Regions from separate parts of the Parafrankia sp. FMc2 genome, predicted to be linked through region 2. Evidence: riboswitches for the same ligand, from Rfam matches in the RefSeq annotation. Region 2 holds a riboswitch; the other holds the start of a gene.
What was found. Region 2 has a riboswitch for cyclic di-AMP ahead of AB1460_RS10160 (C40 family peptidase). Riboswitches for the same ligand answer to the same signal wherever they lie in the genome.
Positions count from the first base shown of each region.

Region 1: linked by a shared signal. The riboswitch ahead of AB1460_RS35395 (transglycosylase family protein) and the one ahead of AB1460_RS10160 (C40 family peptidase) in region 2 are both predicted to bind cyclic di-AMP.

Region 1 covers NZ_JBFLUG010000252.1:227-5,365, forward strand. The annotation lists gene AB1460_RS35385 (hypothetical protein) at 432-1,211, shown strand; gene AB1460_RS35390 (hypothetical protein) at 1,257-2,150, shown strand; cyclic di-AMP (ydaO/yuaA leader) riboswitch at 2,550-2,752, shown strand; gene AB1460_RS35395 (transglycosylase family protein) at 2,766-3,143, shown strand; partial or broken gene AB1460_RS35400 (serine/threonine-protein kinase) at 3,442-5,139, shown strand, end outside.
Region 2 covers NZ_JBFLUG010000020.1:64,642-70,701, forward strand. The annotation lists gene AB1460_RS10150 (type 1 glutamine amidotransferase) at 1-220, shown strand, start outside; gene AB1460_RS10155 (plasmid partitioning protein) at 315-986, shown strand; gene AB1460_RS10160 (C40 family peptidase) at 2,031-2,909, opposite strand; cyclic di-AMP (ydaO/yuaA leader) riboswitch at 3,146-3,313, opposite strand; gene AB1460_RS10165 (hypothetical protein) at 4,082-4,474, opposite strand; gene AB1460_RS10170 (DUF4139 domain-containing protein) at 5,522-6,060, shown strand, end outside.

The DNA of each region.
Region 1 (5,139 bases), on a different contig from region 2:
AGCGGCCGAGCGGACCGGTATTCGTGCAGCTAGAAAGCATGATGGCGGTGGCAACCAGCGCTGGTTACCGCGGGTTGCAGCCCGGAGTGCCGTGGATGTACGTGTGGCCATACCCAGGTGCGTCCACCGTCGACCGTTGTGCTGCAGGTCGCAGCCCGGACAGCTGGAGCGCTTTAAGGCGGACGTCTGATAAAGTCCGCCGAACCTTCCGCCCCGGTCATGTCGCACGCGTCGGGCATTCTCCCCGTGCGGAGGTCTCGCGAACGGACTGTTCGACCGGCCTGGGGTGGGGACTGATGGGCGTAGGTGTGCAGAATGCGCGTGGTCATGGCGGGAGGACAATCCCACCGGGCCATGGATCTGTGGCGTTGACGGGACTGCGCAGTCGGCGCTGCCGGCCGGCCGCTTCATGGCGAGGCGGGCTGGTCGCGATGGCGGCCGTCTTCGCGATGTCCGCCTGCGGAGGTGACGACGCACCGTCGGCCGCCCCGACGGTGAGTACGGAAAGGCCCTCCGGGTCGGCGTCGCCGGCGGCGGAGGAGCTCGGTCTGTGGCCGGACGACTTCGTCCTGACCGAGGGCCCCGCCACGAGCGGCTTCACGGGTGCGCCGGGGGAACCGGCGGACGACGGTGACGACCCCGAGGAAGACGCGGTGCTGCGTGCGAGCGCCGAATGCCTGGGCGTGCCGCTCGAGAACGTCGACTACGAGCCCGAGGCCACAGCTGACGGGCTCACCTTCACCGGCGATGGCGGAGAGACGCAGATCGATTCCACCGCGGAGATCGTGACCAGGGAACAGGCCGCGTTTGACCGGGAGCTGCTGGCGAATCCACGGATGGCGGACTGCCTGGCCGAGGCGTTCGAGAGCCAGATCGGCGAGCTCGAGGAGGAAGGCGTCGACTTCGAGATCATCTCGGCGGAGACACTCGGCGCGCCGGCCGGTGCGCAGGGCCGTTGCCGAATCGTCATGCAGGCCTCCGGCCCCGGGGGAACGGTCGAGGTCGCGATGGATCTGCTCTTCTTCGTCGAAGGTCAGGTCGAGGTGATGGTCGGCTATACAACCAGCGGGGAGGAACCCCAGCCGGAACGTCTCCGGCAGATCGCCGACCAGATCTCGACGAAGCTGCGAAACCAGCAGCCGCGTTCCATCGCCGGTCGGCCGACGGAGGGCGGGCCTGTGATCGGTGCCTTCGGGCCCCTGCATTCCTGAGCTCCTCGCCCCGATCAGCGTCGCGGATCGTCGAAGGTGACCAACGTGGTGATGTCAGCGGCGGACGGCCGGCGCCCCGGCGCGGCGCGGCGCCATGGCGGGCTTATGGCCATGGCGATGGTTGCCGTCGTGGCGCTGTCAGCCTGCGGCGGGGGCGACGCCTCGTCTGCGGCGGGCTCCACTCCGACGGCTGCCGCGTCGGCATCGTCCGGAACCCCGCCGCCGGCCGGACAGGAACTCGGTCTCTGGCCTGACGACTACGTGCTCACCGCCGGCCCCGCCACCGCCGGTTTCAGGGGCGTGCCGGCCGAGGCCCCCGAGGTCGAGATGGACGGGTATCTCACTGCTGCCGCGGAATGCCTCGGGGTGCCGGCGGGAGACGTCCGGAACGAGTTCGACTCCACCAGCGACGGACTCACCTTCGTCAACGGCTCGGACCCGCGAGTGACGATCACGTCCACGGCGACCATCGTGTCGGATGAGCAGCTGGCCCGGGACCTGACACTGATGGGGAACCCGCGGTTCGCCGAGTGCTCGGGCGAGGTGCAGATGAAGGTCGCCGAGGCTTATACCGGGGGCCGGGTCGAGTACGACCTGATCGAGGCGAAGACGCTGCCACCGCCGGCCGGCGCGACCTTCCACCTGCAGCTGTCCGCGAAGCTGAGATCTGGCGGAGTCACGGTGGAGAGGACGATCGAAGCGCTCCACTTCCTGGTGGGCCGGGTCGAGGTGGCCGTCACGCACACGAGTCCCGGCGGTGCCACGGAGCCCCGGGGCCGCCTGGGGCAGATCGCCGATCAGATCTCCGAGAAACTGCGCAGGCAGCAGCCACGCAGCGTCGAGGGCAGGCCGCGCGAGGGCGGGCCCGCGGTTCAGGCCCTCGGGCCTTCCGATCGGCTGAACGCTCCTTCATCGTCGAGCGTCGGGAGCCGGGCCTGACCCGCGGATTCGGACTGCCAGCCAGTGTGTCCGATTTCGTATGCTTGTCATCGTCTCGACGGATCGCGCTGTCTCTCACCTTCCGGGCTGTTCACCCGGGATTCTTCCGATCGATACGCCGCCCTTCCGGGCATCATCCGTGGTCCAGGGGCGAGAAAAGTCGTCGCGGAGCCGGGTCGACGATGCGCCTTACGCACTGCGCTGGTCGGCCCAAGGTGACGGGAGAATGACGCCGGTCGAATGGTGGTGGCACATATCGGACGTCTCGACGGCGGCTGCACCGTACACAGGTGATTTCAACCCCCGTCGTCGGGATGTGATGGCCGTCACAATCGCTTGGAGAATGTTTGCCGGTGGCGTGTAACGTCGTTGCCGTGCTTCCGACCTGGGGAGTACACGCCGGGTGGCACGCCGAATCCCGCCCCGCCCGGCGCACAACGGATCTGAGGGTGGGAGCGGGGGACCCAAGTGTTCCCGGGCGTTCTTTCTGGACGTCCTTGGGGTGAAGCCGTCAGCGCTTTGTGGCGCGGATATGTTTGTGCGGCCGGGCGATTCCCAGCCCGAACCCGACAGCTAACTTCGTAGGCGTGGGGAAGGACATTCATTTTGTCCGTTATGACTTCGGGTGCCCGTAAGAGCCGTCGTTCGATCCGCCGTGGCCGCGCTCTGCTGGTCGCACCGGTGCTGGCCGCGACGATCGGTGGCGGAATCGCGATGTCCCAGCCGGCCAGTGCCGCCGCCCGGCCGAACGCGCATCACTTCCTGAGCGCCGTCGTTCCCTGTGAGTCCGGGGGCAACCCCCGTGTGGTCAACTCGATCGGTGCGGGCGGGCTGTTCCAGTTCCTCCCGAGCACCTGGCACTCCGTCGGCGGGAAGGGCCTGCCGCAGCACGCCAGCGTAGCCGAGCAGTGGAAGCGCGCGCACATCCTCTACGCCCAGCAGGGCACCAGCCCGTGGTACAGCTCGCAGGGCTGCTGGGGCCACAAGGTCTGAGCCCGGCGGTCCCCCTAACGAACCGGTGTGCCCGGACGTCCGTGGACGTCCGGGCACACCGGCGTTCCGGCGGGTCTGACAGACCCGGGGGCGGGGGGAGGGCTCGCCAAACGTGTGCTGCGTGCCTGGCGCGGCTCCGGACGGGTCCCGCCCACGCGTCGGGCACGGTCCTCGCGGCCTGTGCGCGCAATGATGCATATAGTCAGGGTTGGTCACGGCTTGGGCTGAATGACCGATGTCGGGGGCTGTCACGCGAGCTGCCCGGGCATCTGCGCTGATCCCGACCCTGAGGGAGACGATGAGCGGGACGCCGGCTGGCACCCCTGTACCCCCCGGCACCCCCGGCATCCCTGGAACGCCTGGAACGCCTGGTGGCCCGGGCCTGGAAGCCGTGTTCGCCCCCCTCACGCCAGAGGATCCGCGTGAGATCAGCGGTTATCGTCTTCGGGCCCGGATCGGTGCGGGCGGCATGGGCGCGGTGTACCTGTCCTACACCCCGGGCGGGCGGCCGGTCGCGTTCAAGGTCGCCCGGCCGGAGTACGCCTCCGACCCGGAGTTCCGGCGTCGTTTCGAGAAGGAAGTGGCGATCGCGCAACGCGTCCAGGGTCTGTACACGGCCCCGGTCGTCGACTGCGACGCGCACGCCCCGCGCCCCTGGATGGCGACTGCCTATGTCGCGGCGCCCTCGCTGGCCGTGGCTGTCGCCCGGCAGGGCGCGCTGCCGGCGGAGAGCGTCCTGGTACTCGTCGCCGGAGTCGCCGAGGCGCTGGCGTCCATCCATGTCGTCGGCGTGATCCACCGGGACCTGAAACCGGGGAACGTCATCCTCGCCGCCGACGGCCCCCGCGTCATCGACTTCGGTATCTCGCGCGCCGTCGAGGCCTCCTCGGTTCCGCTGACCAGAACCGGTGAACCGGTCGGCACGCCCGCCTTCATGGCGCCCGAGCAGATCCGCGGGAAGGCCGTGGACAGTGCCGGGGACGTCTTCTCCCTCGGTGCAACCGCCTACTACGCGGCCACCGGAGAACTGCCGTTCGGCGCGGATGTCGCCGTCTTCCACCGCATCGTGCACGAGCAACCCGACTGGGATCGCTGCCCGGGGCAGCTCCGCGGCATTCTGGAAGTCTGCCTGGAGAAGGATCCGGCGGCCCGGCCCACTCCCGCAGAGCTGATCAGGCTGTGCCAGGAGGTCTCCACCGACGAAAGGCTCCGCATCGGCGAGGGCTGGCTGCCCCCGACCATCCTGGCTGACCTGACCCGCTACGTCATTGCTCCGTCAGAGCCATCCGGAGCCGCGGAACCCGCCGAACCCGCCGACCAGGCCGCACCCGCACCCGCACCCGCCGCAGCAGCGGCCGCCGCAGCAGCAGCCGCGTCGTCGGTGGGGCCGGCCGGAATGGCAGCGTCGGCCGGGCCGGTGGAGCAGGCTCAGGGCACGGATTCGCTGACGCCGACACGGCCCGACCGCCAGGGCCGGCGCGGTGCGTCCCGCGTTCTCGGCCCCCTGGTGGCGGCGGCGTTCGCGGCGCTGGCCGCTGTTGCGGTCGTGCTTGTGCTGGCTCTGAAGAACGGATCAGCCGATCGCCCGGCCGGAGGCGATGACGAGCCCGGGGTGCTCCCGGCCGCCGTGGCGGAGGCGGCGCAGGGTGCCGCGCAGCCAGGACCACCCATGACCGGTTCCGCGCCGGGCACCGTGCCACCAGGGAGCGCCCTGCCGCCCGGCGCCTCGGTGCCACCCGGCCTCGAGCTGCCCACCGCGCTGCCGTCCGTCCAGGCGGCGGTGTCCGGCCCGTCAGCACAGCAGCAGCAGGCACGCACCACGACCTCGCGCGGCAGTGTGTACCGGCTGGCGTCCAACCAGACCGGTGTCGAGATGTACTCGGGATCGGGCGCGGACTGGATCCCGATTGGTGGACCCACCGGAAAGCTCTACGGCGGGGGCTACGGCCTCTTCGCGACCAGCCGGGAAAGCGGTGACATCTCGCGCTATCTCGGC
Region 2 (6,060 bases):
GGTGCGCCTCGGCGTCGGGGACGGCACCCCGGCCCGCACCGATGGTGTGGTCGACCGCAAGGTCATCGGCACCTACCTGCACGGGCCGGTGCTGGCCCAGAATCCGGCCTTGGCCGACCTGCTGCTGAGCTGGGTGCACGGCCCGCTGGCGCCGCTGGACGGCCCGCGTGAGGTCGGAGTTCTCCGGGCGGCCAGGGCCCGCGCGCTCGCGGCCACGTGACCGGCGACGGGACCTGATACCGCGCCGCTCGGCGTCGTCCTGACCGGGTCTGCCGGGACGCGCTGAGCGGAATCCGGCGATTTCCGGAGGCGCGGTGTGGTTCGGTTGGATCGTGGCGTCGAATCCCCTTGCCGGTTGGTGGGGCAAGAACAAGAAGAATGTGATCATTGTCGGAGTCGCACTGGTTGCCGTGTGGTGGCTGGTGGCGGGCCGAGGTCGACCCGAGGTCGAGCAGGTCGACATCCCGGACGACTATCCGTCGGCCGGCCGGGAGCTACGTGTTCAGGCACCGTCCGACCCCGATGAGCCGCTGCCCCTGGTCATCATCCTGCACGACGACAATGCGGACGCGAAGTCGCTGGAAGAGGCGAGCGACGCGTCCTCGCTGGCCAGTCGCCGGGATTTCGCGCTCGCCTTCCCGGAGGCGGTCGCGGGAACCTGGCGACTGGACGACCCGAATGGCCCGGATCTGCAGTACCTGCGTGACGTCGTACGTTTCATGGACGAGGAACGCACCGATGTCGACCTTGACCGGGTGTACGTCTGGGGTATCGGCGAGGGTGCCCGGTTGGCCCTGCTCGCTGCCTGCGGACCGGGTGATCCGGTGTATGCCGGGGTCGGGGTCGTGGGGCAGTTCGAGACGGAGCCTGGTCCGACCTGTGATGCAGTGACCCCGCATGGCCGGGTCGCGGAGACCGCGTGGGACGATGACGTGACGGACGCCCTCTGGGACTTCTCCCATGACAAGCGGCGGCGTTCGGCGTGACGCCCCGGCGCCCCAGGCGCGGCGGTGTGGACGGCGCCAGCTTCCGGTGTTGTGACCAGGCCCGGTGCCGCCCCTGGCGGGTGGAGCTGGTGCGGCGGCAGGAACTAGACGATTTGCGTTAGTTGCAAAGAACTAGTCATTTCCGTCCTCGGACCGCCGAACGTGTGTCGGCGGGGCCCCTAGTAGTCAGTTCGGCTCTTGCGCCCGCTGCCGGCGGCTGATCCGCCGCCCCGCTCGCGGGAGATCGGAGCTCCTGTCAGCAGGATGCTGGGGGTTCCGTGCCCCGGCCGCAGCCCCCTCGCGAGGGGGCTGCGGCCGGGGCCGGTGCGGTCTGTCGGCGTCGCCGGGAGGGGGTTAACGGCCCCGACAGACCCAGAGGTGGCCGGATGGCTGGCCGGAGAGTCCGCTGGCCGCCCGGTCCGATGGGGGGGGGATCGGGACGAGCGGCCAGCGGAGTCCGGGGCCTTCCGGCCGGACGGACGTCAGATGGGGGGGGATCTGACGTCCGTCCGGCCGGAAGGATCTCGGTGGTGCTCCGGTGTGGTGCTGGTGGTTCCAGCTTCGAGCTGTAGGGCGTTCGTTGATGCCCGATGGTCGCATTCTGGACGGTTTCCGCCCCATCTACACCGCTTATGCCGAAGTAGAATGATGTCGCAACGGCCTACCGGCCTGGGATCCACAGCTCGCCTGAGGCAGGCGTTTCCCAAGGCCGCAGGCGTTGTGACGAACTCAGGCATGGCGGAGCGATCGCGGGGCTACGCCGGTCCGGTACAGGGGACCTGTCGACGGGTCTGGTTGGTGCGCCGTCCAGCGGTGTGCGGTCTGGAGCCGCGCATGGTCTGGTGCCCGCCGGGTCGGAGTCGATCCCGACAACCCCGACCCGGCGGCGGAGCCGTGCGCGACCGGAGGGGGAGATCGCGCGGCGGCTCGTTCCGGGAACAGGGTTGCCAGTGCTACTGGCCACCCCGTCAACGGTTCGTACGGGCTCTCAGAGGAAGAGTGACGGGCCCAGGGCTGTGCCGTGGACCGCGGCTCACGTCCGCGTCAGGGGATGCGACCGACCAGGTACGAGGTCGTGTAGATCGTCTGCAGCTTGACGACATCACCGCTGCGGGGCGCGACCCACATCTTGCCATCGCCGGCGTAGATGCCGACGTGGTAGATGTTGCCCGGGCTGCCGAAGAAAATCAGGTCGCCGGGCGCCTTGTTGTACTGGGAGATGCGCGTGGTGGCCGCGTACTGCTGGTCTGTCGTGCGCGGCAGGTTCTTGCCGAGCTGCCGGTAGACGTACTGCACGAGCCCGGAGCAGTCGAAGGAGCTCGGGCCCTCGGCGCCGTAGACGTAGGGTTTGCCGGCGTGTAGCGAGGCCAGGTAGACGGCCTTCTCGCCGATGGAGCTGGCCGGCAGGTTGACGTTGACCGTGGGAGTGTCCACGCTCACGGCCGGGCGGTCCGCGCGGCGGGAGGCCTGCGGCGGCGGCGGTGTCGGCCGGACGGTCAGCGTCGCGTCGTTCTCGGAGTGGGCGGACTGCAGAGCGTCCGAACCGTCGAAGACCGCGGTGACGTTCGTGGTGGTCAGCACCCGGGCGGTGTACGAGGCGAAGCCGCGGTCGTCCGTGGTGAGGTGCAGGAAGGTCGCCCACCCGGTGGGGAGCTTGACCTGAACCTTGATGAGCTGGTCGGCCAGCGGAGCGTCGTTCTGCTCGTTGTACAGCGAGAAACCGATGTTGACCGGCTCGTTCGCGTTGACCGTGAGCTCGGGGGTGGTCACCCGCAGGCCGACATCGATCTTCGAGGAGAGCGTCGGAGCGGAGATGTCCGTGGTCGCGTCGAGGACGGTACCCGTGCTGCCGCCGGTCGTGGTCGCTGCCTGGATGGCCCCGTCGACTGCCAGCCGCGAGCCGATCTGGGTCGCGAGGGTCATCGGGGCGGTGTTCGTGCCCTCGTCGAAAGCGGCATCCGCGTTGATGTCGGTAGCGCAACCGGCGAGTGCTACGCCGGAGACCGCGACGGTTCCCGTGGTGACGGCTGCAACCGTTCGGGCTCTGGCCCTGGCTCGACTCGACGCCGAGGGGGCGGACGGCGCACGGTGGCGACCGCGGCCTTCCTGCTGCCGGCGTCTCTCAGTATCAAGCTGCACGCTTTGCGCAGACAACGTTGCGTTCCTTCCCGTACGCCTGCGAGGTGAGCTGTCGGGTTCGGGCTGGGCTGCCCGGTCCGTCGCGCGACCTTCACACGATGGACTTCACCCCTAGACCCGCACCACTTCTTGGTGCCGGTCGGTGGAGGTGGGTCCCCCGCTCCTGCCCGAGGTGACGACTCGGAGGGGACACCGGGGCCGCGGGCAGGATTCGGCGTTCGGCCCGGTGTTGTCGTGACGTCGCAAGCGAGACTAGTCCACACGGATGGTGTGGGTAAACACTAGTCCCCCCCAACTACGTCGAGTGCGCAGAGAAGGGCCCCTTGTGGAGCCGCATAAGCCCAGGTCAGAGGGGGTGCTGAGCTTCCCGTCACGTTTTCGGGCGGCCACACGAGGATCACGGACGAACACGTTAGGTGACGAGGTTTTCCCGGTTTGCGGGGCCGCGGCGAGGCGTTCGGCAAGCGTCCTTCAGGGCTGAGCGAGGGGCTGCGCGAGGCTGCTCCGGCCGGCTCGCCGGGCTGTCGGGGGTCATCGGGGGATCCGCCGGAGCGCTGATCCGCCCTGGCCGGCTCGGGAGTCCGCGGCCCGTGCCGCCGTCGCTCACTGGCACGTCGGTGCCTGTGTCATGCCAGTTCCGCCTGATGCCGGCTGTTCCTGTTCCTGAGCCGAGCCGAGCCGAGCCGCGCCGCGCTGGTGCGCGGGGCGCGGATGGCCGCTGCGCGCGGGCCGCTCGGAGGTCACGGACGGCCCGGAAAGTCGCTGCACGCGAAGGGCCGGCGAATGTCCATCTGCCACAAGGCCACGGAGAGCGAGACGGCTTAAGGCCGGTCCCGGACGCCGACGCCGGACGCATCCCGGTCGACGGGGTCGGCCAACGTAATCTCGTCAGCGCAATCCGGTCAGCACAGCGTTGTTGGTGCAACTGGCCGGCGCAGCCTGTCAGTGTGGGCTGGTCAGCGGGGCCGACTCTGACGGCGGCTCAGAAAACCGGAGTTGTCGAGGACCTGCAGCTCAACCTCGAGCTGGCGCACCTCGGGGAGCAGCGTCCGGTGGCTGCCGTGCAGGGCCTCTACGGCCGCCCGGGCATGTTCGGCCAGGTCATCCAACGCCTGCTGGCGCTGGCGCATGCGGGCGCGCTCCTCCTGCAGGGTCCGGACGGTGTCCTCCTGCCACTGCCGCGTGCGGAGAATGTGTTCTCCGGCGTCAGCAGCCTGGCGCTCGGCGTCCTCCAGGCGGTTCAGCAGCGCGTCCAGCGCCTCCAGGCGACTGGCGAGCTCGGCCATCAGGTCGCCGCGGCCGGGAAGGATGGAGATCTCGTGGTGCCTGGGGTACGGCTGCTGCGTCATGCTCGGCTCCGGATGCTGGTGACCGTGCCGGACCGGCCTGCAGGCGCCGCGCTGCCGGCGTAGGGGAGCTGGGAGGAGCACCACCGCGCCGCTCGCGACCGTCGCCGAAGTTCCGACACGGTTGGTTACGTTAGTCGACGCACAGGCCTTTCGGCATGTTCTCGGCCGGATCCGGCCGACCGCCAACGGAAGGCGACCGGAACGGGTACCGCCGGGCGGGTGTCGACCAACGGATGCCCCCGGGCGCGCCGGATCGACCCGGATCGGCATGGGTACGGACGACTGTCGAACTCCCGGTCCACAACAACCGATCTTGGGGTCGCCCGGTGGCGGGTGCCGGGTCGACGATGGTCATCGCTGACGCGCGCGGATTCACTTCGGCCTGAGAACTACGTTGGGTGACGGTCACCGATGGTCCGAATCTTGTCCCGGACGGGCGCGGTGTCACGTTTTCCGCGAGCTGCGATGTGCTCGATCGGCCACCAGCGGTGATGGCGCCATCCCGGCCGGAGCGCGGTTCGGCCGGGGTGCCGAAAAAAGGAAGTGGAATCGCGGAGATCGCGTGAATCATATTCCGTAGTTCGATCCAGATGACCGCCGCAGAGCATCCGCCGATATATCCGCAGTCGGGCCGCGGTCGGCTCCACCCGCGTGTACGGCGCCGATCGACGGACCGCCGAGATGAATCTCCGTGCTACGCCCGCTTCGGTTCCGTTAGGACCGGCCGGGCCGGGCCTAATCGCTGGCCACAATGGCCCGGCGGGCCCGCGCCGCCTTTGGCCGCACCGCGGCGGTACCTGTCGACCGTGCCTGCGCGGGGCAGTCGCGCCGGCACGGAACTGGCCGGAGTGAGCGATGATCTCGCCTTGCCGGGCCATCCGCGCCGAGCCCCTCGCCCAGGGCATCGGTCTCGCTCGGTGACCATGGGTGCTCCCGCTGTCCGTCCGGGTCGATGGGTCGCCGGCGCCCGGCAGCTCGGAGCGGCCAGGCGTCCCGCGGCTCGCGGGACAAGGGATCGTCGATCGTTCTGCGTCGTATGGTGATCGCATGGTGGCCACCGCGGACGACGCACCGGACGTCCCAGGCTCGCCGGGCGCGGGTGCGCCAGATGGTGGCCGTACGGACAGCGGATCGGCAGGATCCGGGTCCGGCACCGGCACCGGCGGTCGGGAGACCGCGGGCCCGCCGGCCGTGGTGGAGCTCGACGCGCCGATCACCGCCGTGGTCGTGTACCCCACCGCCGCTCGGGTGACGCGGCGCGGCCAGCTCGACGCAGCTGCGCACGCCGCGCGTCCGGCAACAGTCTCGGCAGCTGGCTCGCCGGACGCGGGCCCGGCGGTGGCCCGGGTGGAAGTGGCCGTCCACGGGCTGCCGCTCGGTCTCGACGAGGACTCGGTGCGGGTAGGCGGTACGGGTCCGGCCCGGGTGCTGGGGGTCCGGGTGGTGTCGCAGGCGCGGGCGGTGCCTGATGCCGGCGCGCTTGCTGATCTGCGGGCTCGACAGGACGAGCTGCGCGCCCTCCTGGCGGAGATCGCCGACGGCGACGAGACCGAGCGCGCCCGCCGCTCCTTCCTGGATGTGGCGGC